Regions from separate parts of the Saccharopolyspora hordei genome, predicted to be linked through region 2. Evidence: riboswitches for the same ligand, from Rfam matches in the RefSeq annotation. Region 2 holds a riboswitch; each other region holds the start of a gene.
What was found. Region 2 has a riboswitch for cobalamin ahead of HNR68_RS09330 (putative cobaltochelatase). Riboswitches for the same ligand answer to the same signal wherever they lie in the genome.
Positions count from the first base shown of each region.

Region 1: another riboswitch for cobalamin. It lies ahead of HNR68_RS14025 (ABC transporter substrate-binding protein); the one in region 2 lies ahead of HNR68_RS09330 (putative cobaltochelatase).
Region 3: another riboswitch for cobalamin. It lies ahead of HNR68_RS24135 (ribonucleoside-diphosphate reductase subunit alpha); the one in region 2 lies ahead of HNR68_RS09330 (putative cobaltochelatase).

Region 1 is NZ_JACCFJ010000001.1:3,008,822-3,016,316, forward strand. It holds gene HNR68_RS14020 (ABC transporter permease) at 1-709, opposite strand, end outside; gene HNR68_RS14025 (ABC transporter substrate-binding protein) at 709-2,229, opposite strand; cobalamin riboswitch at 2,585-2,756, opposite strand; gene lexA (transcriptional repressor LexA) at 2,867-3,520, shown strand; gene HNR68_RS14035 (enolase C-terminal domain-like protein) at 3,536-4,873, opposite strand; gene kdgD (5-dehydro-4-deoxyglucarate dehydratase) at 4,936-5,859, opposite strand; gene HNR68_RS14045 (LysR family transcriptional regulator) at 6,011-6,886, shown strand; gene HNR68_RS14050 (MFS transporter) at 7,035-7,495, shown strand, end outside.
Region 2 is NZ_JACCFJ010000001.1:1,970,559-1,978,053, reverse strand. It holds gene HNR68_RS09330 (putative cobaltochelatase) at 173-2,194, opposite strand; cobalamin riboswitch at 2,249-2,373, opposite strand; gene HNR68_RS09325 (GNAT family N-acetyltransferase) at 2,486-2,953, opposite strand; gene HNR68_RS09320 (DUF4291 family protein) at 3,069-3,533, opposite strand; gene HNR68_RS09315 (S1 family peptidase) at 3,705-4,484, opposite strand; gene HNR68_RS09310 (LysE family transporter) at 4,799-5,431, shown strand; gene HNR68_RS09305 (MFS transporter) at 5,345-6,571, opposite strand; gene HNR68_RS09300 (LysR family transcriptional regulator) at 6,727-7,495, shown strand, end outside.
Region 3 is NZ_JACCFJ010000001.1:5,271,974-5,279,468, reverse strand. It holds gene HNR68_RS24140 (ribonucleotide-diphosphate reductase subunit beta) at 1-232, opposite strand, end outside; gene HNR68_RS24135 (ribonucleoside-diphosphate reductase subunit alpha) at 350-2,716, opposite strand; cobalamin riboswitch at 2,829-3,043, opposite strand; gene HNR68_RS24130 (glycoside hydrolase family 3 C-terminal domain-containing protein) at 3,161-5,524, shown strand; gene HNR68_RS24125 (alpha-ketoglutarate-dependent dioxygenase AlkB) at 5,574-6,227, shown strand; tRNA gene HNR68_RS24120 (tRNA-Lys) at 6,282-6,354, opposite strand; tRNA gene HNR68_RS24115 (tRNA-Lys) at 6,446-6,518, opposite strand; gene HNR68_RS24110 (L,D-transpeptidase) at 6,835-7,495, shown strand, end outside.

The sequences.
Region 1 (7,495 bases), 1.0 Mb from region 2:
CCAGCCCGTTGGGCAGCACGTGCCGGAACAGCACCGCGCGCTCGGGCAGGCCGTGCATCCGGACGTGCGTGGCGAAGTCGGCGCCGTCGGCCTCGGCCACGCCGACGCGGACCTGGCGTGCCAGCGCGCACAGCTGCCTGCACACCAGCACGCCGACCGGCAGCACGAGCACCGCGGGCTGCGCCAGCAGCTCCCAGCCGGAGGCGCCGGCCGCGGTGGCCGGCAGCCAGCCGAGCTGCAGCGAGAACAGCGCGACGAGCAGCAGGGCGAGGGCGAACTCGGGAACCGAGTCGAGCACCACGACCGCGCCGGTGAGCACCACGTCCAGCCGGGAACCGCGGCGCCGCCCCGTCACGACGCCGACCGCCACCGCGAGCGGGACCACCACCGCGAGCGCGAGCAGCGCCAGCACCGCCGTGGTGGCGAGCCCCCGGCCGATCTCCTCGGCCACCGGCACCCCGGTCAGCAGCGAGCGTCCCAGGTCGCCGTGCACCGCGCCGCCCAGCCATTCCAGGAACCGCTCCCACACCGGCCGGTCCAGCTGCAACTGCGCGCGCAGCACCGCCACCTGCTCCTCGGTCGCGTGCTCACCGAGCACGACCACCGCGGTGTCGCCCGGCAGCAGCGAGGTGAGCGCGAAGACGGCGACCGCCACCGCGACCAGTTGCAGCGCGGCGACCACCAGCCGCCGCAGCACCAGCACCGCCATCAGCCCAGCGCGGCCCGCTCGAACCGCGCCCAGTCCAGCGAGTTGGGTGGGGCCGCCCGCAGCCCGGACACCGAGCGCGACACCGCCACGTTCCAGTCGCTGAAGCCCCACACCAGCAGCCCGCTCTCGTCCCGCGCCAGGCGCTGGGCGTTCCCTAGCAGCCGGGCACGCTCGGCAGCGTCCACTGTGCTCAGCGCCCGGTGGAACAGCGCGTCGAACTCCGGCGACCGGTAGCCGGTGTAGTTGGCAGTGCCCGCACCGCTGCGCACCCGTTCCGCCAGGAACGTCGTGACGGGCAGCGACGCGGTCCGGGTGAGGGCGGCGACGCCGTGGGTGCGGATGTCGGAGAAGTACGTCTCCGCCGGGCCGATCCGCGGGGCGACCCGCAGCCCGATCTCGGACAGCTGCTGGGCGATGAGCGTCGCCGCCGATTCGAAGCAGGGGTCGACAGAGCTGGTGAGCAGGTCGACCGCGAGCCCTTCGGCCCCGGCCTCGCGCACCAGCGCCCGGGCGCGGTCGACGTCGCGCTCGCGCTGCGGGAGGTCCGGCGGGTAGTGCTCCAGGCCCTTGCCGAACAGGTCGTTGCCGACCTGCCCGTGCCCGTTCAGCGCGACCGCGACCAGCGCGTCGCGGTCCACACCGGACAGCGCGGCCCGCACCAGGCGCGGGTCGTGGAACGGGGGCCGGTCGACCTTGAGCGCCACGGCCTGCATGGTGCCGTGCGGCGCGGCGAGCAGCTCGGCCCGGCTGTCGCCCTGCACCAGCGCCGCGGAGTGCGCGCTGATGTCGTGCACGTAGTGCACCTGGCCGGACAGCAGCGCGGCGACGCGCGCGCTCTCGTCGTTGATCGGCACGAACTCCAGCTCGTCCAGCGTCGGCCTCCCGGCCCAGTGCCCGTCGAACCGGGTGAAGACGGCGGGCCGACCCGGCTGGAAGGAGACGAACCGGAACGGCCCGGAGCCGACCGGGGCGGTGAACTCGGTGGTGCCGGCCGGGACGATCTCGGTGGCCGGGGCGCCCCACGCCGAGGGGAACTCGAAGTTCGGGGCGCGCAGCACGAGTTCAAGCTCGGTGGCCGAGCGGGCCCGGCTGGCCGCGAAGTCCACGTCGAGGAACTGCTTGCGCGCCGGTGATGCCGTGGCGGGGTCGGCGATGCGGCGGTAGCTGTAGAGCACGTCCTCGGCGGTGACCGGGCGGCCGTCGTGGAAGCGGGCCTCGCGCAGGCGGATCGACCACCGCGTCCCGGTGGCGTCCGGCTCCCACCACTCGGCCAGCCGCGGCACGACGCTCATGTCGTCGGCGTAGCCGACCAGCGTGTCGAACAGCGCCTTCGCCCGGGCCTGGTCGACGAACAGCGAGCTGGTGTGCGGGTCGAGCGACTCCTCCCCGCCGCCGATCGGGAACGCCGCGCGCAACCGCCCGTCCGGTCCGCTCGCGGCACCACCGCAGGCGGTGAGCGAGGCGGCCGTGAGCGTGCCCAGGGCGCCCTTGAGCAGCGTGCGCCGGGTGACGGTGGTCATCGCTCCCCCTCCTCGGGCCGCACCTGGTCCGGGTCGGCGGCGCGGCGGTCGCGCGTGGTCAGGACACGGTGGACGGTCGTTCCCCGGCCGCGCCGCACGGCTGGGCGCAGCGGGGGCGGGGTGGGCTGGACGAGAGGCACAGGAGTTCTCCACGGATGGCGAGCGGGTCCGAGCGCACTGGGGCCTCGGCCGGGCACGGGCGCGGTCCGTCCGCAGTGGACGACCCACGGCGGGGAAGGCGTGCTGGTGCTACGTGGTGGGCAGCGTGGGGTGGTGCCAGCTGTGCCGGACGGCGAGATCGTGAGCAGCGCGCCGCTGCATGTTCCGCGTACCTCCTCCGGGGCTCCGCGACCCCGTGCGAATCGGCACGACGGCGTCAGTCTCCTGACTCGTGGATCGTCGCTGCGCGCCTGCCTTCCCACCGCGGCAGCGGCAGTGGCGCACGTGGCGGCAGCTCCCCACTCACAGTGGCGGGACCGTGCCGGATTCGCACCGGCTTCCTGCGCACCGTCGCATGAACTCCAGCGGCGACGGTGGCACCGGCGGGGACGGGTGTCAAGGGCGGTGGACGGAGATCACGCGCACCCCTGCCGGGCCAGTGCGCCGGGCGGCGGTGCCGACCTCTACCATCCGGAGGGTGGCCGCCTACGACTTCGACGCCTTCGAGCACCTGGACCCCTCGTCCCTGCCGCTGCGCCAGCAGCGGATCCTGGCCGCCATCCAGGACTTCGTGACCAGGCACGGGTACTCGCCGAGCACCCGGCAGATCGGCGACGCGGTGGGCCTGCGCTCGACCTCGTCGGTGTCGAAGCACCTGAACGCGTTGGAGGAGAAGGGGTTCCTGCGCCGCAGCCCGTCGGTGTCCCGCCCCATCGACGTGCGCGCGTTCCTCCAGCCGTCGGCGGTCCGCGAGGGCGACTCGGTGCCGGTGCCCGTGGTCGGCGACATCGCCGCCGGCACCCCGATCACCGCGGACGAGCACCTCGACGAGGTGATCGACCTGCCCCGCGAGCTCACCGGCCGGGGCACCGTGTTCGGGCTGCGGGTGCGCGGTGACTCGATGGTCGACGCGGCCATCTGCGACGGCGACATCGTGGTGGTGCGCCAGCAGCAGGAGGCCCACTCGGGGCAGATCGTCGCCGCGATGATCGACGACGAGGCGACGGTGAAGGTCTACCGCCGCCGCGGCGGTCACGTCCTGCTCGAACCCCGCAACCCGGCCTACGAGGTCATCGACGGTGACGACGCGGTCGTCCTCGGGGTGGTCGTCTCGGTCCTCCGCAGCGTCTGAGGTCCCGTCGGCGCGCTAGTCGCGGTCCAGCGCCGGGCGCTTGGGGTCGAAGGTCCAGCCCGGGACGAGGTGCTGCATCGCCGCCGCGTCGTCGCGGGACCCGAGGCCGTGCTCCAGGTGGAGCTGGTGGGCCGCTTCGACGCGGTCGAGGTCCAGCTCGACGCCCAGGCCGGGGCGGTCGGGCACCTCGATGCGCCCGTCGGTGATGCGCAGCGGCTCCCGGGCGATGCGCTGGCCGTCCTGCCAGATCCAGTGCGTGTCGATCGCGGTGATCTCGCCGGGCGCGGCCGCGGCGACGTGGGTGAACATCGCCAGCGACACGTCGAAGTGGTTGTTGGAGTGCGAACCCCAGGTCAGGCCCCAGTCGTGGCAGAGCTGCGCCACCCGCACCGACCCGCTCATCGTCCAGAAGTGCGGGTCGGCCAGCGGGATGTCCACCGCGTCGGCGCGCACCGCGTGGTGCAGCTGCCGCCAGTCCGTGGCGACCATGTTGGTGGCGGTGCGCAGCCCCGTCGCGCGGCGGAACTCCGCCATCGTCTCGCGACCCGAGCAGCCGGCCTCGGCGCCGCACGGGTCTTCGGCGTAGGCGAGGACGTCGCGCAGCGCGCGGCCGAGGTCGATCGCGGTGGCCAGCGGCCACGCGCCGTTGGGGTCGAGGGTGATCCGCGCGTCGGGGAACCGCCGCGCCAGCGCGGTGACCGCCTCGGCCTCGACCGGCCCCGGCAGCACCCCGCCCTTGAGCTTGAAGTCGCGGAACCCGTAGCGCCGCTGCGCCGCCTCCGCCTGGCGCACGATCGCCTCCGGTGTGAGGGCTTCCTCGTGGCGCAGCCGCAGCCAGTCGTCGTCGGGCTCGTCCGCCGGGCTCCGGTAGGGCAGGTCGGTGCGCTCCCGGTCACCGACGAAGAACAGGTACCCGAGCACCGGCACGTGGTCACGCTGCCGGCCGTCACCGAGCAGCTCGGCCACCGGCACCTCCAGGTGCTGGCCGAGCAGGTCGAGCATCGCCGATTCCAGCGCGGTGACCGCGTGGACCGTCACGCGCTGGTCGAAGGTCTGCACCCCGCGGCCGCCCGCGTCGCGGTCGGCGAACCGGGTGCGGACCGCGGTGAGGACCGCACGCACCCGGCCCACCGGCTGGCCGACGACCAGCTCCGCGGAGTCCTCGAGGGTGCGGCGGACCGTTTCCCCGCCGGGCACCTCGCCGACCCCGGTCCGGCCTTCGGAGTCGGTGAGCACCACCAGGTTCCGGGTGAAGTGCGGGGCGTGCGCCCCGCTGAGGTTGAGCAGCATGCTGTCGTGCCCGGCGATCGGCACCACCCGCATGCCGGTGACCACGGGCTGCGTGCGCGCCATCCGTCCCTCCGTCCTCGGTGTGCGTGGCGCCGGGAACCGCCGCGGCGCCGGGGGTTGCCGCCTCAGCGCAGGTCCGTCACGCGCTCGACCAGGTCGCGCAGCGCGCTGAGCTCGGCGTCGTCCAGGTCGACCAGCGGCGGCCGCACCGGGCCCGCCGGGCGGCCGACGACCCGCATGCCGGCCTTGACGATGCTCACCGCGTACCCGGCGCGCCGGTTGCGGATGTCGCAGTACGGCAGCACGAACTCCTCCAGGTACCGGTACACGGCCGCGCGGTCGCGGTCGCGCACCGCCTGGTAGAAGCGCAGCGCGAACTCGGGCACGAAGTTGAACATCGCCGAGGAGTAGGTGGTCACGCCCAGCTCCAGCAGCGGCAGCGCGAACGTCTCCGCCGTCGGCAGCCCGCCGACGTAGGTGAGCCGGTCACCGAGCCGCGCGTACAGGCGGGTCATCTTCTCCACGTTGCCCACGCCGTCCTTGAACCCCACCAGGTTCGGGCACTGCTCGGCCAGTTCGGCGACAGTGGTGTCCGCGAAGACCGCGTTGGCCCGGCTGTAGAGGACGACCCCGAGCCGGGTGGCCGCGCAGACCGCGCGGACGTGCGCGGCGAGCCCGGCCTGGTCGGCCTCGGTCAGGTAGGGCGGGAACAGCAGCACCCCGGCCGCCCCGGCGCGTTCGGCGGCGCGGGCCATCTCCACCGCCATCGCGGTGCCGTACCCGACCGGGGCGATCACCGGCACCCCGTCCGGGGCCTCCTCGACGGCGGCCCGCACCACCTGCTCCACCTCAGCGGGGGTCAGCGAGAAGAACTCCCCGGTGCCGCCCGCCGCGAACAGCCCGGCCGCGCCGAAACCGCCCAGCCGGCCGATGTTCTCGCGGTAGGCGGCCTCGTCGAAGCTGAGGTCGGGCCGGAAGTGGGTCACCGGGAACGACAGCAGTCCGCTGGCCAGCTGCCGGGCCATGTCGGTGGGCGAGTACGCGGACATCGGCGATCTCCTCCGTGGGCGTGCGACCTCGTCGCGGCGGGGCGGTGACGAGCCGGAGCGGGGCTCAGGCGTCGTCGCGGTCGACAGTAAGGTGACCCATCGATGCCCGTCCAACTCAAACAAAGCATCCACTGATACCGGGTCAGCATCGATGTTCACGCTCAACCAACTCACCGGTTTCGTCGCCGTGGCCGAGGAGCAGCACTTCGGCCGGGCCGCGCAGCGGCTGCGCATGACCCAGCCCCCGCTGACGCGGCAGATCCAGCAGCTGGAGAAGGAGCTGCAGGTCCAGCTGTTCGACCGCACCAGCCGCACCGTGCGGCTGACCCCGGCCGGGCGCGCGTTCCTGCAGGACGCGCGACGCCTGCTGCACGAGGCGGAGAACGCCGCGCTCTCGGTGCGACGCGTCACCCTGGGCCAGAGCGGCGTCATCCGCGTCGGGTTCACCGCGACCTCGGCCTACGGCGTGCTCGGCGGTCTGCTGGCGACGGTGCGCGAACACCTGCCGCACGTGGACGTGGTGCTGCACGAGCTGGTGACCCGGGACCAGGCGGAGCGGCTCTCGGGCGGTTCCCTCGACCTCGGGCTGGCCCGCCCGCCGGCCGCCCGGCCCGAGCTGGAGTCCCGGCTGCTGCGCGCGGAACCGCTGCTGGCGGCGCTGCCGGAGGGCCACCCGCTCGCTGCGGGGTCGGACCCGCTGGACCTCAGCGAGTTCCACGGTGCCGACGTGGTGATGTACTCGCCGACGGAGGCGCGGTACTTCCACGAGCTGCTCGTCGCGACCTTCGGCCGGGCCGGGGTGCAGCCCACCTACGTGCAGTACGTCAGCCAGATCCACACCGCTCTCGCGCTGGTGCAGGTCGGCCTCGGCAGCGCGCTGGTGCCCGCCACCGCGGCGCGGCTGCACCTCGACGGCGTGCACTTCCGCCCGCTGCAGCTGCCCGAACCCGACCCGGTGGAGCTGCACCTGGTCTGGCGCCGGGCCAACGACAACCCGGCCCTGCACGCGCTGCTCGACCTGCTCTGACGCTCCACCGTGGACTGCGTCGCGGGTCGTGCGCGACCGATGCGGTCAGGGTATTGATCGATGTCCATTCGGTGTTGGACCGGAATCGGTGCACCGCCTTACTGTCCTGGTCACTGCGGAGCGCTCCGCAGCGACCGGGAGGACACCGATGTCTGACACCGCAGCAGCTCCCGAGGTCGGGCGGGCCGGCACGACGACCGGCCGCCGCGTCCCGACCCGGTACTTGGTCCTGGCGCTGATCTTCATCATCACGGCGCTCAACTACGCCGACCGCAGCAGCCTGTCGATCACCGGCACCAGCCTGCGAGCCGACCTGGGCTTCAGCAGCGTGCAGCTCGGCTACATCTTCTCCGCGTTCAGCTGGGCCTACGTGATGGGCCAGCTGCCCGGCGGGATCCTGCTCGACCGCTTCGGCGCCCGCCGCGTCTACGCCCTGAGCCTCGCGCTGTGGACGGCGGTCACCGCCGCGATCAGCCTGGTCGGCCTCATCACCACGCCGGTGCTGGTGTCGGTGGCGGTCGTCTTCGGGCTCCGGCTCCTGCTGGGCGTCTTCGAATCGCCCGCGTTCCCGGCGAACGCGCGGGTGGCCACCGCCTGGTTCCCGACCGC
Region 2 (7,495 bases):
ACAACCGGGGCCAGAGACTGAGAGGCCCCCGCACTCAACCAGCCTGGGGGTCGCCGGGAGCGCGGGGGCACTTCGCAAGTCCACCCCTGGGGGTCAGGTGGACGGCAGCCACCGTACCAATCCGAGCAGCGGGCCGGTACTCGTGTCAGCCGATCTCGTAACCAAACCGAGATCAAGCGGCGCGCGGCCGTTCGTCCCGGACGGCTCGCACGACCCCCGCGACGTTCTCCGCCGAGAGCTCCTCGAGCCGCAGGCACGGGCCGCCGAGGGCCGCGGCCAGCCGGGCGGCCAGGCCCAGCCGGACCATCCCGCTCTCGCAGTCCACCACGACGGACGCCGCGCCCGTGCTCGCCACCAGCCCGGCGGCCCGCAGGGCGTCGTCCACCGCGCGCTGCGCGCGGTCGCGCCCGCTCAGCCCGGACTGCACCGGCACGGTGGCCTTCCCGTCGGTCAGCAGCACGACCAGGGCGCGGCGCTGCGGGTCGCGCGTCCGCTCGCGCTGCACCACCCGCTGGACCTGCAGCAACCCGTCGGCCAACGGGGTGCGGCCACCCGTGCGCAGTCCGCGCATCCGCGCCGCCGCCACGTCCACAGAGGACGTCGGGGGCAGCGCGAGCTCCGCCGACCCACCGCGGAACGTCACCACACCGACCTTGTCCCGCCGCTGGTAGGCGTCCCGGAGCAGCGACAGCACCGCACCGCTGACCGCGGACATCCGCTCCCGGGCGGCCATCGACCCGGAGGCGTCCACCGCGAACAGCACCAGGTTGCCCTCGCGGCCCTCCCGGATGCCGCGCCGCAGGTCACCGGGCCGCAGCACCAGTCCCGGGCCGCTGCGCCCCCGCGCGAGCTGGTGCGGTGCGGCGGCGGCCAGGGTGGCCGCCACGTGCACACCGTGCCCCTCCACAGCGGACGGACGCGTCGTCCGGCCGCTGCGCGACCGCGACCGCGAGCGCCGTCCCGGCGCGCCCTCACCGAGGCCCGGGACCTCCAGCAGCCGCGCCCGGAACGCCGGCGTCGGCGCGGCCGGTGGCTTGTCCGCCGGGGCGCGCCCGTCGCCGCCCTCGTCCGCGCCGCTGCCGCCGGTCGGCTCCGTCGGCCCGTCCGGCGACTGACCGCCGCCACCCCCGGGGCCGTCGTCCGGTCCCTCCGGCGGCTCGTCGCCGTCGTCCCCGGCGTGCTCCGCGGCCTCGGCGAGCGCCTGTTCCAGCTGGTCCTCGGCCATGCCGGGCTCGTCGAAGGGGTCCCGGCGACGCCGGTGCGGCAGGGCGAGCCGGGCAGCGGCCTCGACGTCGGCCTCGGTGACCGCGTCGGCGCCGCGCCAGGCCGCGTGCGCGACGGCGGTGCGGGCCAGCACCAGGTCGGCGCGCATCCCGTCGACGTCGAAGGCCGCGCACAGCGCGGAGATCCGGCGGAGTTCGGCGTCCGGCAGCGCCACGTGCCGGACCCGGTCCCGCGCGGCGCGGATGCGCTCGGCGAGCTCGGCGTCGGCGTCGGCCCACTGCGCGGCGAACCCGGCCGGGTCGGCTTCGAAGGCGAGCCGGCGGCGCACCACCTCGGTGCGGGTGTCGACGTCGCGGGACGCCGCGACGTGCACGGTGAGGCCGAACCGGTCGAGCAGCTGCGGCCGCAGCTCGCCCTCCTCCGGGTTCATCGTCCCCACCAACAGGAACGACGCGGGGTGCGTGACCGAGACGCCTTCCCGCTCGACGTGCGCGCGGCCCATCGCGGCGGCGTCCAGCAGCAGGTCGACGAGGTGGTCGTGCAGCAGGTTCACCTCGTCCACGTACAGCACGCCGCGGTGCGCGGCGGCGAGCAGACCCGGCTGGAAGGCGCGGACACCCTCGGTCAGCGCCCGCTCCAGGTCCAGCGAGCCGGTCAGGCGGTCCTCGGTGGCACCGACCGGGAGCTCGACGAGCTGCGCCGGGCGCTGCGTCGCGGCCGAGCCGTGCGGCGCGTCCGGGCACTGCGGGTCGGGTCCGGCCGGGTCGCACCCGAAGCGGCAGTCGGCGACCACGTCCAGCGGCGGCAGCAGCGACGCCAGCGCGCGCACCACGGTGGACTTCGCGGTGCCCTTCTCGCCGCGCACCAGCACACCGCCGATGCGCGGGTGCACGGCGTTGAGCAGCAGCGCCAGCCGCAGGTCGTCGTGACCGACGACGGCGGAGAAGGGGAAACGGGGAGCAGCGACCACGTCGACGTTCCTTCCTCGGGGTTCGGACGCCCCGGTGGCGGGAACAAGGGGCCGCAGTGTCCTGACTCCCGGATCTCCGCGCCCCTCCGGCCTTCCCAGGTCGTCCCGGTGGCTCTCGGGGGAGGGCCGCTCCCCGGTCACAGTGGCGCCGACCGTGCCGGACTCGCACCGGCTTCCTGCCGCACCCCTTGCATTCGGATCACGGAGATCGTCGCAGAACCGGACCGGTGGGCCCAACCGCCCACCGCCCCGCCGAGACGCGCGCCACTGCCGGCGCGGCCGGAACTCGGGTCAGGCGCGGCGGCGGGGTTCGCGACGCATGTCGATGTGCGGGATGCCGTCCTCGAGGTACTCCTCGCCGTCCTCGACGAACCCGAAGGAGGCGTAGAAGTCCTTGGCGTAGACCTGCGCGGCGAGCACCGCCGGGGCGTTCTGCACCTCGGCGACGGCGGCGCGCATCAGCTTGCGCGCCAGGCCGTGCCCGCGCGCGGACTTGGCGGTGCACACCCGGCCGATCCGGAAGGTGCCGTCGGGGTCCTCGAGCAACCGCAGGTAGCCGAGCACGTACCCGTCCGCGGAGTCGATCCAGAAGTGCCGGGTGGTCTCCTCGAGGTCGCGACCGTCGAGTTCCGGATAGGGGCACTCCTGCTCGACGACGAACACGTCGACGCGCAGGCGCAGCATCCGGTAGAAGTCCGCGGCGTCCAGGTCCGCGGTGTAGGCGCGGTGGACGGCGGTCGCGAGAGGCTCGAGGGTCATCCTCTCCTGGATATCACAGCACGGTCTCCGCACCCGCATCTACCTGCACCGTGAGTAGCCAACACCACTCCCTCGGCCCAGTCCGCGACCGCGCGGGACGGTCGGTGTGACCGCGTCACGCCGTGGCGCCGAGGCGGCGGGCGATGTGGTCCGGCAGCGGGTACGGCGTCTCCTGGGGCAGCGCCGCCTCGGCGGCGTCGAGGTCGCCGGCGGCGACCAGCGCGGCGATCTCGCGCATCGTCCCGGTCGCGTCGGTGAGGGAGGTGGTCCACTCGCCCACGTAGCGCTCCACCGCTTCGCCGCCCAGTCCCGCTTGGGTCGAGCGGTGGTCCAGGGGCCGGTGGAGCAGGTCCCGTTCCGGGTCCCACTGGACACGGACGGGGCTCGTCCTCTTCTGCTCCGCCCACACCTCCCGGGTGCCGTGGACGTCCGGCTCGAAGTGGCTCAGGCAGGCGTGCTCGAGCGCCCACGCGAAGCCCGCACGGGTGACCTCCACTGCCAGCGCCCGCTCCTGGCCCGGCTTCGTCGCCCAGCCGCAGCGGTGGGCCATCCACCGGGAGGACGGCTTGATCCAGGTCATGCGCTCGCGCTTGAACGTCCCGGCCGCCAGGGCCGCGCGTCGGCGATCTCCGGCGAGTGCGCCTGGTGGACGGTCAGGGACGACTCCGTCTGCTTCGCCCGCACCGCGCGGTTCACCCGATCTCCCACACCACGTCACCCTGCGGCAGGCGAGCGCCGGATCAACCGGGTTTCAGAGCTGGCCGGTGAGCTCGTCGGCGTAGCGGGAGAGGCGGGTGTAGACGCCCGGCGTGTTCGGCCGACCGCAGCCGGTGCCGTACGACACCACCCCGATCAGGCGGTTGTCCGCCACGATCGGGCCACCGGAGTCGCCGGTGCACGCGTCGCGGCCACCCTCCGGGTACCCGGCGCAGAACATGCTCTGCGGGTCGTAGTCCGCGTAGGCGCCCCGGCACGCCTCGTCGGTGGTGATGGGCACGTCCACCGCGCGCAGGCCCTCCGACGGCCACCCGGACTCGCTGGTCCTGCCCCAGCCGTAGACGCGGCCGACCGTGCCCGGCCGGTAGTGCTCGGTGTCGCCCGGGTCGACCAGCGGCACCGGGCGCTGCGGCAGCGGCGCGTTCAACGTCAGGACCGCCACGTCGTCACCGCTGGTGTAGCCGCGGAAGTTCGGGTGCACCCACACCGCCTGCACGTCCGCGACCACGCCCTCGTCGGTGCGCAGGTCGGTGCGGCCCGCGATCGCGCGCAGCTCCTGCGGTGCGCGCTGCGTGCCGGTGATCTCGTCCACCACGCAGTGCGCGGCCGTGACGACCTTGACCGGCGCCACCAGGGCCCCACCGCAGAACTGCCGACCGCGGTCGTCGGTGACGGCGACCGCCCACGGGGCCTCCGCGGTCGTGGCCTCGGTACCGCCCACGATCCGGGCCTGCGTGTCGTCCGCCGCGCCCGCCACCTCGGGGTGCGCCCCGGCGAGCGCCACCACCGCGCCGGTGATCACGAGCCCTCGCACTGCGGATCCGGTCCTGCCACGCGCCACGTCGACCCTCCCACTGTCGCGGATCATGCTGATGGCACACAGTAGTCAGTCGCGTACCGACACATCACGAGGCACAACTCACACATTCGCAGGAAAATATTTCGTTAAGATTGGATTAGACGGGAAATCCTTCTGAGCCGGTCAGTGTGGACCGTCGCTCGTCCTTCCCGTGCCGACGCGGACCTGGAGCGCCTCGCAGCGCCGGGTCCGCGAAACGTCGCTTGATCAGCTGACAGATCAAACCCGTTCGAGTGATCAACGCTGCGCGCTGTCCGGAGGAGTGAACCGTGCTCGTGGACCTGACCCCGCTGCCCGCCTTCCTGGTGGCCAGCGCGGTGGTCGTGCTGACCCCTGGCGTCGACCTCTTCCTGCTGCTGCGGACCTCGCTGCACCGCGGCCGGCGGGCGGGGATGCTCGCGCTCGCCGGGATCCACACCGCGAGCATCCTGCAGGTGGCACTGGTGATCTCCGGGCTCGGCGCCCTCGTGACCAGCCACCCCGCCGTGCTGTCCACGCTGAAGTGGATCGGCGCCGCCTACCTGGTCTACCTGGCCGCGTCCATCCTGCGCGGGCTGTGGCTGACCAGGAAGAAGACCACCGAGGGCACGCTGGCCGGACCGCCGGTCGACGACGCCGACCCCTACCTGCGCGGGCTGCTCAGCAACCTCACCAACCCGAAGATGCTGCTGTTCAGCCTGGCGTTCCTGCCGCAGTTCGTGGGAGCGGCCGCCTCCCCGGCGCTGCAGCTGGTGCTGCTCGGCGTGGTCTTCCTGCTGCTGGCCCTGGTGTGGGAGGCCTCGATGGTGCTCGGCGCCGCCCGGATCGCCGACCGGCTACAGGACCCCCGCGTCGCGAAGTCGCTGGACGTGGTCAGCGCGGCGGCGTTCCTGACCATCTCGGTCGGGCTGGTCACGACCTGAGACCAGCGCGCCGGTGGCCAGCGCGAGCCCGACCAGCACCAGCAGCACCACCTGGGCAGGCACCACGGGGGCGAGCAGGCTGATCGCGAACGGCGTGGCGAAGCCGAGGTAGGCGATGCACCAGAACACGGCGGTGAGCCGGGCCAGCTCGCCCGGTCCGGCGATCCGCCCCACCACGGTGAGGCAGAACGTCACCGTGAACCCGTACCCGGTGCCCATGAGCAGGCACGCCGCCAACGCCCACCAGGGCAGCACCCACGCCACGGAGACCGCCGCCAGCCCGAGCCCGGCCGCCAGCACCAGCAGGCCGACCACGGCCGGGGCGCGCTCACCGCGCCGGGCCGAGCGCCGCGCGAGGGGCTGCACCACGGCGCCCAGGCCCGGGGTGAGCAGCGCGGTGACGCCGGCGTAGACGATCTCGACGCCGTGCAGGTCCCGGGCCACCAGACCGGGCAGCGTCCCGAACGCGACCGTCGGCCCGACGAACACCCACGGCGCGACCGGCAGCACGAGGCGGCGGAACCGCGGGTCGCGGGTGCCGAGACCGCGCGCACCCGAACCGCTCCCCGGTGCGCGCGTCTCCGGGCAGGACAGCGCGAGCACGACCCCGCCCGCGCACAGCAGCAGGTGCGGCAGGTACGCGGTGACCAGCGGGTGCGGCCCCCACTGCGCGACCAGGGCGGAGACCAGGCCGCTGACGCTGAAGCCCGCCGAGAGCATCACCCCGGCCCGGCGGGCGCCGACGCCGTCCTCCCGCGCGGTCCCGAACGGCGGGTGCGACAGTTCCCGGACCCACGCGCTGCCCGCGGCCAGCACCGCGCCCGTGCTCAGCCCGGTCACCAGCCGCCCCACCGCCAGCCAGGGCGCGGCGAGCACGCCGGCCATGAGCGCGGTGGTCGCCGCGGCGTTGAGCACGACGGCACCGAGGACGACCGGGCGCCGGCCGCGGCGGTCGGCCAGCGGGCCGCCGAGCAGCAGGCCCGGCAGCAGGCCGACCACGTACAGCGCGAGCAGGCCCGTCGTCACCGGGCCGGGCAGTCCCAGGTCGCGCTGGTAGGCGCCCAGCAGGGACGAGAACTGGTTCGCTCCCCAGCCCACCGCGGTCATCAGCAGCGCGGCGGGCAACCATCCGTTGCGCACCCGGTGGTTCTAAGCCCTCGTCGCGCGGCGGCACAGCAGTCGTTCAGGAATCGTGAACGCGGCCGTGATCTCCGTCTCGAACGGCTTCCCGGAACCGCAGGTCCGGCCGCTCCGCGGACCCGCTCAGGACTTCCGCGGGTTCGTACGCTGCGAGCATGGACCTGCGTCGGTTGACGTCCTTCCTGGCGGTCGCGGAGGAGGCGCACTTCGGCAAGGCCGCCGAGCGGCTGTTCCGGTCGCCCGCGTCCGTCACGGCGCACGTCAAGCAGCTGGAGCGCGACCTCGGCGTGCGCCTCCTGGAGCGCTCGCCCGTGCGGCTCACCCCGGCCGGGGAGCGGTTCGTCGGGCACGCCCGGTCCCTGCTGGCCGCGCTGGACGCCGCGGTCGCCGACGTCACCGAGGCGCCGCCGGAGCGGACGCTGCGGGTCGGGGTGATGAGCAACGGCTCGGCCGAGCTGACGCCGGCCGTCGTGCAGGCCTTCCAGCGGGCCTGCCCGGACGTCTCCGTCGAGTTCCTCGCCCTGGACTTCACCGAGCACGTCTCCGCGCTGGTGCAGCACCGGGTGGACGTGGCGTTCGTGCGGCCCGCCCCGGTGGACGAGCGGATCGCGGTGGACGTGGTGACCACCGAGCGGCGCATCGTCGTCGTGCCGGCGTCCTGGGAGCTGGCCGACGCCCCGGCCGTGCACCTCGACGACGTGCTCGACCTGCCCTACGTCAGCCTCCCCGAGCACACCCCGCGGCAGTTCAGCGACTACCTGTACTTCACCGAAGCGCGTGGCGGCCTGACGCCGAACCGCAGCAGGTCGCACGCGGTGACCCCGCACGAGGTCCTGACCACGGCCGCCGCCGGGCGGGGCGCCGGGTCGGCGCTGGAGTCGTTCCAGCGCTACTACCCGTGGCCCGGCACGGTCTGCGTGCCGG
Region 3 (7,495 bases), 3.3 Mb from region 2:
CGTCGGGGGACTTCCACAGCGCGATGTCGGCCTGCATGGAGACCTCGGTGGGCATCCAGTGGTTGTGGCAGCCGGCGAGGTACTTGTCCCAGGCCCAGCCGTACTTCAGCGGCAGCAGCTGGTTGACGTCGGCGCGGGCGTTGATCATCGCCTTCTCGCTGACGTCGACGCGCCCGCCGGAGCGGTCGATCTCACCGAGGCCTGCGGGGGAAGAGGACTGCGGGGTAGGCATCTCTCGTGGTGCTCCAAGGGATCCCGGTCGACGACCGGGAGGTCGGGTGTCGGCTCGTGGAGGTGCGCGACCTCGACGGGGACCGGGGGCCTGCCTCATCGAAGTCGCGTCACGGGGTCACTGGCAGGCTTCGCAGTCGGGGTCGTCGACGGAGCAGGCGCTCGCCGGGACCGCGGTGGGGACGGCGTTGAGCCGGCCGTCGGTGCCGCGCAAGGTGCTCTTCTCGACGTGGGTGGCGCTGGTCGACCGCAGGTAGTAGGTCGTCTTCAGGCCCGAGCGCCAGGCCTGCCGGTAGAGCTCGTCGAGCTTGCGGCCGCTCGGGGAGGCGACGTAGAGGTTCAGCGACTGGGCCTGGTCGATCCACTTCTGCCTGCGCGCGGCGGCTTCCACCAGCCAGCGCGGCTCGATCTCGAACGCCGTGGCGTAGAGCTCCTTGAGCTCCTGCGGGATCCGCTCGATCGGCAGCAGGCTGCCGTCGTGCAGCTTCAGGTCGGCGACCATCTGCTCGTCCCAGAGCCCGGCCCGCTTGAGGTCGGCCACCAGGTGCGGGTTGACGACGGTGAAGTCGCCGGACATGTTCGCCTTGACGTAGAGGTTGCGGTAGACCGGCTCGATGGACTGGTTGACGCCGCAGATGTTGGCGATGGTGGCGGTCGGCGCGATGGCCATGACGTTGGAGTTGCGCATGCCGTCGCGGACGACGCGCTCGCGCAGCGCGTCCCAGTCCAGTGTGGACGACCGGTCCAGGTCGACGTCACCGCCGCGCGCCTCCGCCAGCAGCTCCAGCGAATCGAGGGGCAGCACGCCGCGGCTCCACAGCGACCCCTCGAAGGTCTCGTACCGGCCGCGCTCGACGGCCAGCCGGCTGGACGCGCTGATCGCGTGGTAGCTGATCAGCTCCGTGCTGCGGTCGGCGAACTCGACCGCGGCCCGCGAGGCCGGCGGCACGCGCAAGGTGAACAGCGCGTCGGCGAACCCCATGAGGCCCAGGCCGATCGGCCGGTGCCGCAGGTTGGACCGCCGGGCCTCGGGGATCGTGTAGAAGTTGATGTCGATGACGTTGTCCAGCATCCGCACCGCGGTGCGGGTGGTGCGCTCCAGCTTCTCGGCGTCGATGCCCTCGGGCGTGACGTGGCGGGCCAGGTTGATCGAGCCGAGGTTGCACACCGCGACCTCGTCGGTGCTGGTGTTCAGCGTGATCTCGGTGCACAGGTTCGAGGAGTGCACCACCCCGGTGTGCTGCTGCGGGGACCGCAGGTTGCACGGGTCCTTGAAGGTGATCCACGGGTGCCCGGTCTCGAACAGCATGGTCAGCATCCGCCGCCACAGGTCGACCGCGCGGACCCGCTTGACGACCGTGATCTCACCGCGGTCGGCGGCCCGCTCGTAGGCCCGGTAGCGCTCGGCGAACGCGGTGCCGTAGAGGTCGTGCAGGTCCGGGACCTCGTCCGGGGAGAACAGCGTCCACTGCTCGTCGGCCTCGACCCGGCGCAGGAACTCGTCCGGCACCCAGTTCGCGGTGTTCATGTCGTGCGTGCGCCGCCGGTCGTCACCGGTGTTCTTGCGCAGGTCGAGGAACTCCTCGACGTCGATGTGCCAGGTCTCCAGGTAGGCGCACACCGCGCCCTTGCGCTTGCCGCCCTGGTTGACCGCCACCGCCGTGTCGTTGGCGATCTTCAGGAACGGCACCACGCCCTGCGACGTGCCGTTCGTGCCCTTGATGTGCGCGCCGATGCCGCGCACCGGGGTCCAGTCGTTGCCGAGGCCCCCGGCGTACTTCGACAGCAGGGCGTTGTTGCTGATCGAGTGGAAGATGCTGGACAGGTCGTCGTCCACAGTGGTCAGGAAGCAGGAGGACAGCTGTGGCCGGGTGGTCCCGGCGTTGAACAGCGTCGGCGTCGAGCACATGAAGTCGAACGACGACAGCAGGTCGTAGAACTCGACGGCGCGGGCCTCCCGGTCGTCCTCGCGCAGTGCCAGGCCCATCGCCACCCGCATGAAGAACGCCTGCGGCAGCTCGTACCGCACCCCGCCCTCGTGCAGGAAGTACCGGTCGTAGAGCGTCTGCAGGCCCAGGAAGCCGAACTGCAGGTCGCGTTCGGGGACCAGGGCGCGGCCCAGGCGGTCGAGGTCGAACCCGGCCAGCTCCGGGTCCAGCTGCTGCAGCTCGACCCCGCGGCGCACGTGCGCGGCGAAGAGGTCCGGGTAGTCGGCGTCCGGGGCGACGCCGAGGAACCGCAGCGCGTCGCGGCGCATCCGGCCCAGCAGCAGGCGCGCGGTGACCTGCGAGTAGTTCGGTTCGGTCTCGATCAGGGTGCGGGCCGCCATGACCTGGGCCAGCGACAGCTCGTCGTCGCTCATCCCCGCGTAGCCGGTGCGCCGCACCTCGTCGAGCACGGCTTCGGCGGACACGCCGGGCAGTCCGGCGCAGGCCTGGTGGACCGCGGTGGACACCTCGGTCCAGTTGTCGAGTGTCGCCGTCACGCTCTCTCTCCCTCGCGAGCTCGGTGGACCACGAGCGCGCGCAGGCAGACAGCGACGGCACCGGCCGCCGTTCGTCCGCGCGGACCCGCCCTCGAGGTCCCGGACAGCACGCTGTGCGCGTGCACCGGTGGCAGGTCTTCGGACTCACGGGCGGCCTACTGGTCGTGGCTTCCCAGGCGTGGTGCCCAGTGCTGTACCCGCCGCCCGGGTGGGCGTCGGGTCACGACGGTCGTTCCCGTTCACCGCTGCGGGGCAGTCCCGGACTCGCACCGGGTTCCCTCTTGCCTCACCGGATCGCTCCGGTGAACCACCAGCGAGCGACACACTACATCTTGGGTCCGCGGTCGGCGCGAAGGGGCAGATGTCGGCGCGCCGCGCGCACGGTCGACAGGTGTCGGAGCTGTGTTCGACACTGTCGCCAGGAGCGAGCCGAAAGGGGTTGCCGTGGACGAGGAGCGGCTGCGGTCACTGCTGGCGGAACTGAGCACCGCGGAGAAGGCTCGGCTGCTGACCGGCGCCGACTTCTGGACGTTGCACCCCGCACCGGGGATCGGGCTGCGTTCGCTGGTGCTCTCCGACGGGCCCAACGGCGTGCGCGGCACGACCTGGGACGAGCGCGACACCGCGCTGCTGCTGCCGGTGGCCTCCGCACTGGGGGCGACCTGGGACCGGGCGGCGGCGCGGACGGCGGGGGAGCTGTTCGGCGACGAGGCGCGGCGCCGGGGCGTGCACGTGGTGCTGGCGCCGACGGTCAACGTGCACCGGAGTCCGTTCGGCGGCAGGAACTTCGAGAACTTCTCCGAGGACCCGCTGCTCATCGGCGAGATCGGCGCGGAGGTCGTCGCGGGCGTCCAGTCGCGCGGGGTGGGGGCGACACCGAAGCACTTCGTCGCCAACGACACCGAGACCGAGCGGTTCACCTACGACGCGGTGGTCGACGAGCGCACCCTGCGCGAGGTCTACCTGGCGCCGTTCCAGCGGATCGTGTCCAAGGCGCACCCGTGGCTGGTGATGGCCGCCTACAACTCGGTCAACGGCCAGACGATGACCGAGAACGCGCGGCTGGTCAACGAGGTGCTCAAGGGCGAGTGGGACTGGGACGGCGTGGTGGTGTCGGACTGGTTCGCCACCCGCTCGCTGCGCGAGTCCGCGCTGGGCGGGTTGGACCTGGCCATGCCGGGGCCGGAGAGCCCGTGGTCGGACGACGAGCTCGCCGAGGCCGTGGAGCGGGGCGAGGTCCCGGTCGAGGTGCTCGACGACAAGGTGCTGCGGCTGCTGCGCTTGGCCTCCCGCGTCGGCGGTTTCGACGACACCGAACCCGTCGGTGGTCCGCCGCCGGAGCAGGCCCGGCCGGTCGTCCGCGACCTCGCCACCCGCGGGTTCGTGCTGCTGCGCAACGAGACCGTGGACGAGGCGCCGGTGCTGCCGATCGACCCGGCGGTGTCGACGGTGGCCGTGATCGGGGAGAACGCCACGATCCCCGCGGTGCAGGGCGGGGGTTCCTCGCACGTGAGCCCGCCGCACGTGGTGACCCCGCTGGACGGGCTGCGCGCCGCGCTGCCCGACGCGGAGGTGGTGTACCGGCGCGGGGTCCGGCACCGGCGGTTGCTCGACCTGATCGCCCCGGAGGAGGCGTTCGACCCGGACGGGGAGGGCACCGGCGTCCGCGTCGACTTCCTGGACGGCGACGGAGCGGTGCTCGGCAGTGAGCTCCGCGGCACCGACCGGCTGCTGTGGTCGTCCGGGCTGCCGCACGGCGCGGCGAGGGTGCGGCTGCGGGTGCACCTGCGCGCCGAGGTCGGCGAGCACGTGTTCGGCGTCAACGGGACCGGGCACTTCCGGGCGGAGATCGCGGGACGGGACGTGCTCGAGGCGGACGTGGCCCGCACGGAGGAGATCACCGACCCGATGGGGGACATGCTGGAGCCGCCGGAGCAGCGGTTCAACGTGGTGCTGGTCGAGTCGGACCTCGACGACTCCGGTCGCGCGTCGCTGACCGTGGAGTACACCCCGCGGAGCACCGAGGGCCTGGTGGCGGTCGGCCTCGGCCACCGCGCGCAGGAGTGGGACGACGCCAGCGAGCTCGCGGCGGCCGTCGACGCCGCGCGCGAGGCCGACGTCGCGGTGGTGGTGGTCGGCACCAACGACGAGGTCGAGACCGAGGGGCGCGACCGCACCTCGCTGGACCTGCCGGGTGCGCAGGACGCCCTGGTCCGCGAAGTGCTGGCGGTGAACCCCCGGACCGTGGTGGTGGTCAACGCCGGGGCGCCGGTGCTCATGCCGTGGAGCGACACCGCGCCGGCGGTGCTGTGGACGTGGTTCGGCAGCCAGGAGTACGGCGACGCGCTCGCGGACGTCCTGCTGGGGCGGGCGGAGCCCGGCGGCCGGTTGCCGACCACCTTCCCCGCGGCGCTGGCCGACGTGCCGGTGCCGCTGCCCGCGGTGCAACCGGTGGACGGCGAACTCCGCTACGAGGAGGGCACGTCGGTGGGCTACCGCGCCTACCGGGACCGCGGCGTGACGCCGGCGTTCTGCTTCGGGCACGGGCTCGGCTACACCACGTGGGAGTACCTGGCGGCCGAGGTCGACGGGGACGTGGTGCGGGTCGCGCTGCGCAACACCGGTGAGCGGGCGGGCCGCGAGGTCGTCCAGGTCTACGCCGCGGACCCGGTGCGGCTGGCGGGTTTCGCGGTGGTCGAGGCGGAGGCGGGCGCCGAGGTCTCGGTGGACGTGGAGGTCGAGCCGGGGACCGGCGAGCTGCGCGTCGGACGCAGCGTCGAGGACCTGCGCCTGGTCGTCCCGCGCTGACGCGCCCGCCGAGGCGAGCTGCGACGATGGGGCCCGGAGAGGAGCGCCGGTGGATGCGCTGATCCCGCGCGCCCGAGCGGAGATCGCCCCGGGCGCGGTGCACGTGCCGGACTGGTTGGGCCTGGCCGAGCAGCGAGACCTGGTGCGGGCCTGCCGGGAGTGGGCGCGGGCCGGGATGCGCTCGCCGACGCTGCCGGGCGGGGGTGTGATGTCGGTCCGCACGGTGTGCCTGGGCTGGCAGTGGATCCCCTACCGCTACTCCCGGACGCGGGAGGACGGTTCGCCGGTGCCGCCCGTCCCGGACTGGCTGGCCGACCTCGGCCGCCGGGCCCTGGCGGACGCCTACCAGCAGCCCGCGGACGACTACGCGCCGGACGTGGCGTTGGTCAACTACTACGACGACACCGCCAAGATGGGCATGCACCAGGACAAGGACGAGCGCAGCCGGGAACCGGTGGTGTCGCTGAGCTTGGGCGACGAGTGCACGTTCCGCTTCGGCAACCCGGATTCGCGGGGCAAGCCCTACCGGGACATCACCCTGTGCTCGGGCGACCTGTTCGTCTTCGGGGGGCCGAGCCGGCTCGCCCACCACGGGGTGCTGCGGACGAGGCCGGGAACGGCCCCGGACACCGGCCTGCGGGCGGGCCGGCTCAACATCACCCTCAGGGTCTCGGGGCTGGGGCGCGGGAGCTCGGCGCCGTGAACGCCCCGGAAAAGCAGAACGCCCCGCACGTGCGGGGCGTTCTGCTGCTTCGAGTGCGCCAACAGGGACTCGAACCCCGAACCCGCTGATTAAGAGTCAGCTGCTCTGCCAGTTGAGCTATTGGCGCTCGTGTGCCACCGGGATTCCGGTCGGTTCCCCGCCCGGTCGCCCGGCGACTGGAAACACCCCGCACGAGCAGGGTGTTCGACTGCTTCGAGTGCGCCAACAGGGACTCGAACCCCGAACCCGCTGATTAAGAGTCAGCTGCTCTGCCAGTTGAGCTATTGGCGCTGGTGTGTCGTTCCGGGGTTTCCCATCGGTCTCCCTGGCGACGTGGAAAACATTAGCACGGCTCTGGAGGGCCCTGAACGGGGGGTGGGGTCTGATCTCCCGGGCAACCTCCGGGTGGCGCGCAGCGTCTCTCCGGGGGAGTGATCGGCCTGCGTGGATCACTCTCTGTGTACACCCGGTCGCTTCATCCCCAGTCGGGTACTTGCGGCACACTGTTCACAGGGGTTGATGGTGTTTCTGAGCGGACGGACTGTTGCTCATGAGGGAGTGGCGTAATCCGGTCGGGGAATCCGTGCGGGTTTCTCGGCTGGTGTCGATGTTGATCTTCGGTGTGGTCGCGCTGCTGGTCGCGGGCTGCAGCGGGGCCGACGGGCAGACCCCGGAGGGTTCCGGTGACGTGCCACCGGCGCCCGTGGTCGAGTTCGCCCCGCAGAACGGGGCCGAGGACGTGTCGCCGACCGCCCCGATCACCGCGAAGGTGACCGGCGGACGGATCGTGCGCGCGACCCTGACCAACACCGAGGACAAGGAGGTGTCCGGCACGATCGCGCCGGACGGCACGAGCTGGACGGCCGGGGAGAAGCTCGGCTACGGCAAGACCTACACGCTGGAGGTGACCGCGCAGGGCACCGGTGGGCCGGCGATCACCCAGCAGGCCACGTTCAGCACGGTGTCCCCGGGTGAGCAGACGTACGTCTCGATGAACCCGCTGGACGGGCAGACCGTCGGCGTCGGGCAGCCACTGGCGTTCTACTTCAGCAAGGACGCGCCCGCGCCGGACAAGGAGAAGGCCGAAGAGGCGATCCGGGTCCAGACCGAGCCCGCGGTGGAGGGCGCGTTCTACTGGTTCAACAACCGCGAGGTGCACTGGCGGCCGAAGGAGTACTGGAAGCCGGGCACCAAGGTGACCGTCGACATCGACGTGTACGGGCGCGACCTCGGCAACGGCGTGTGGGGCCAGGAGGACCGCAAGGCGA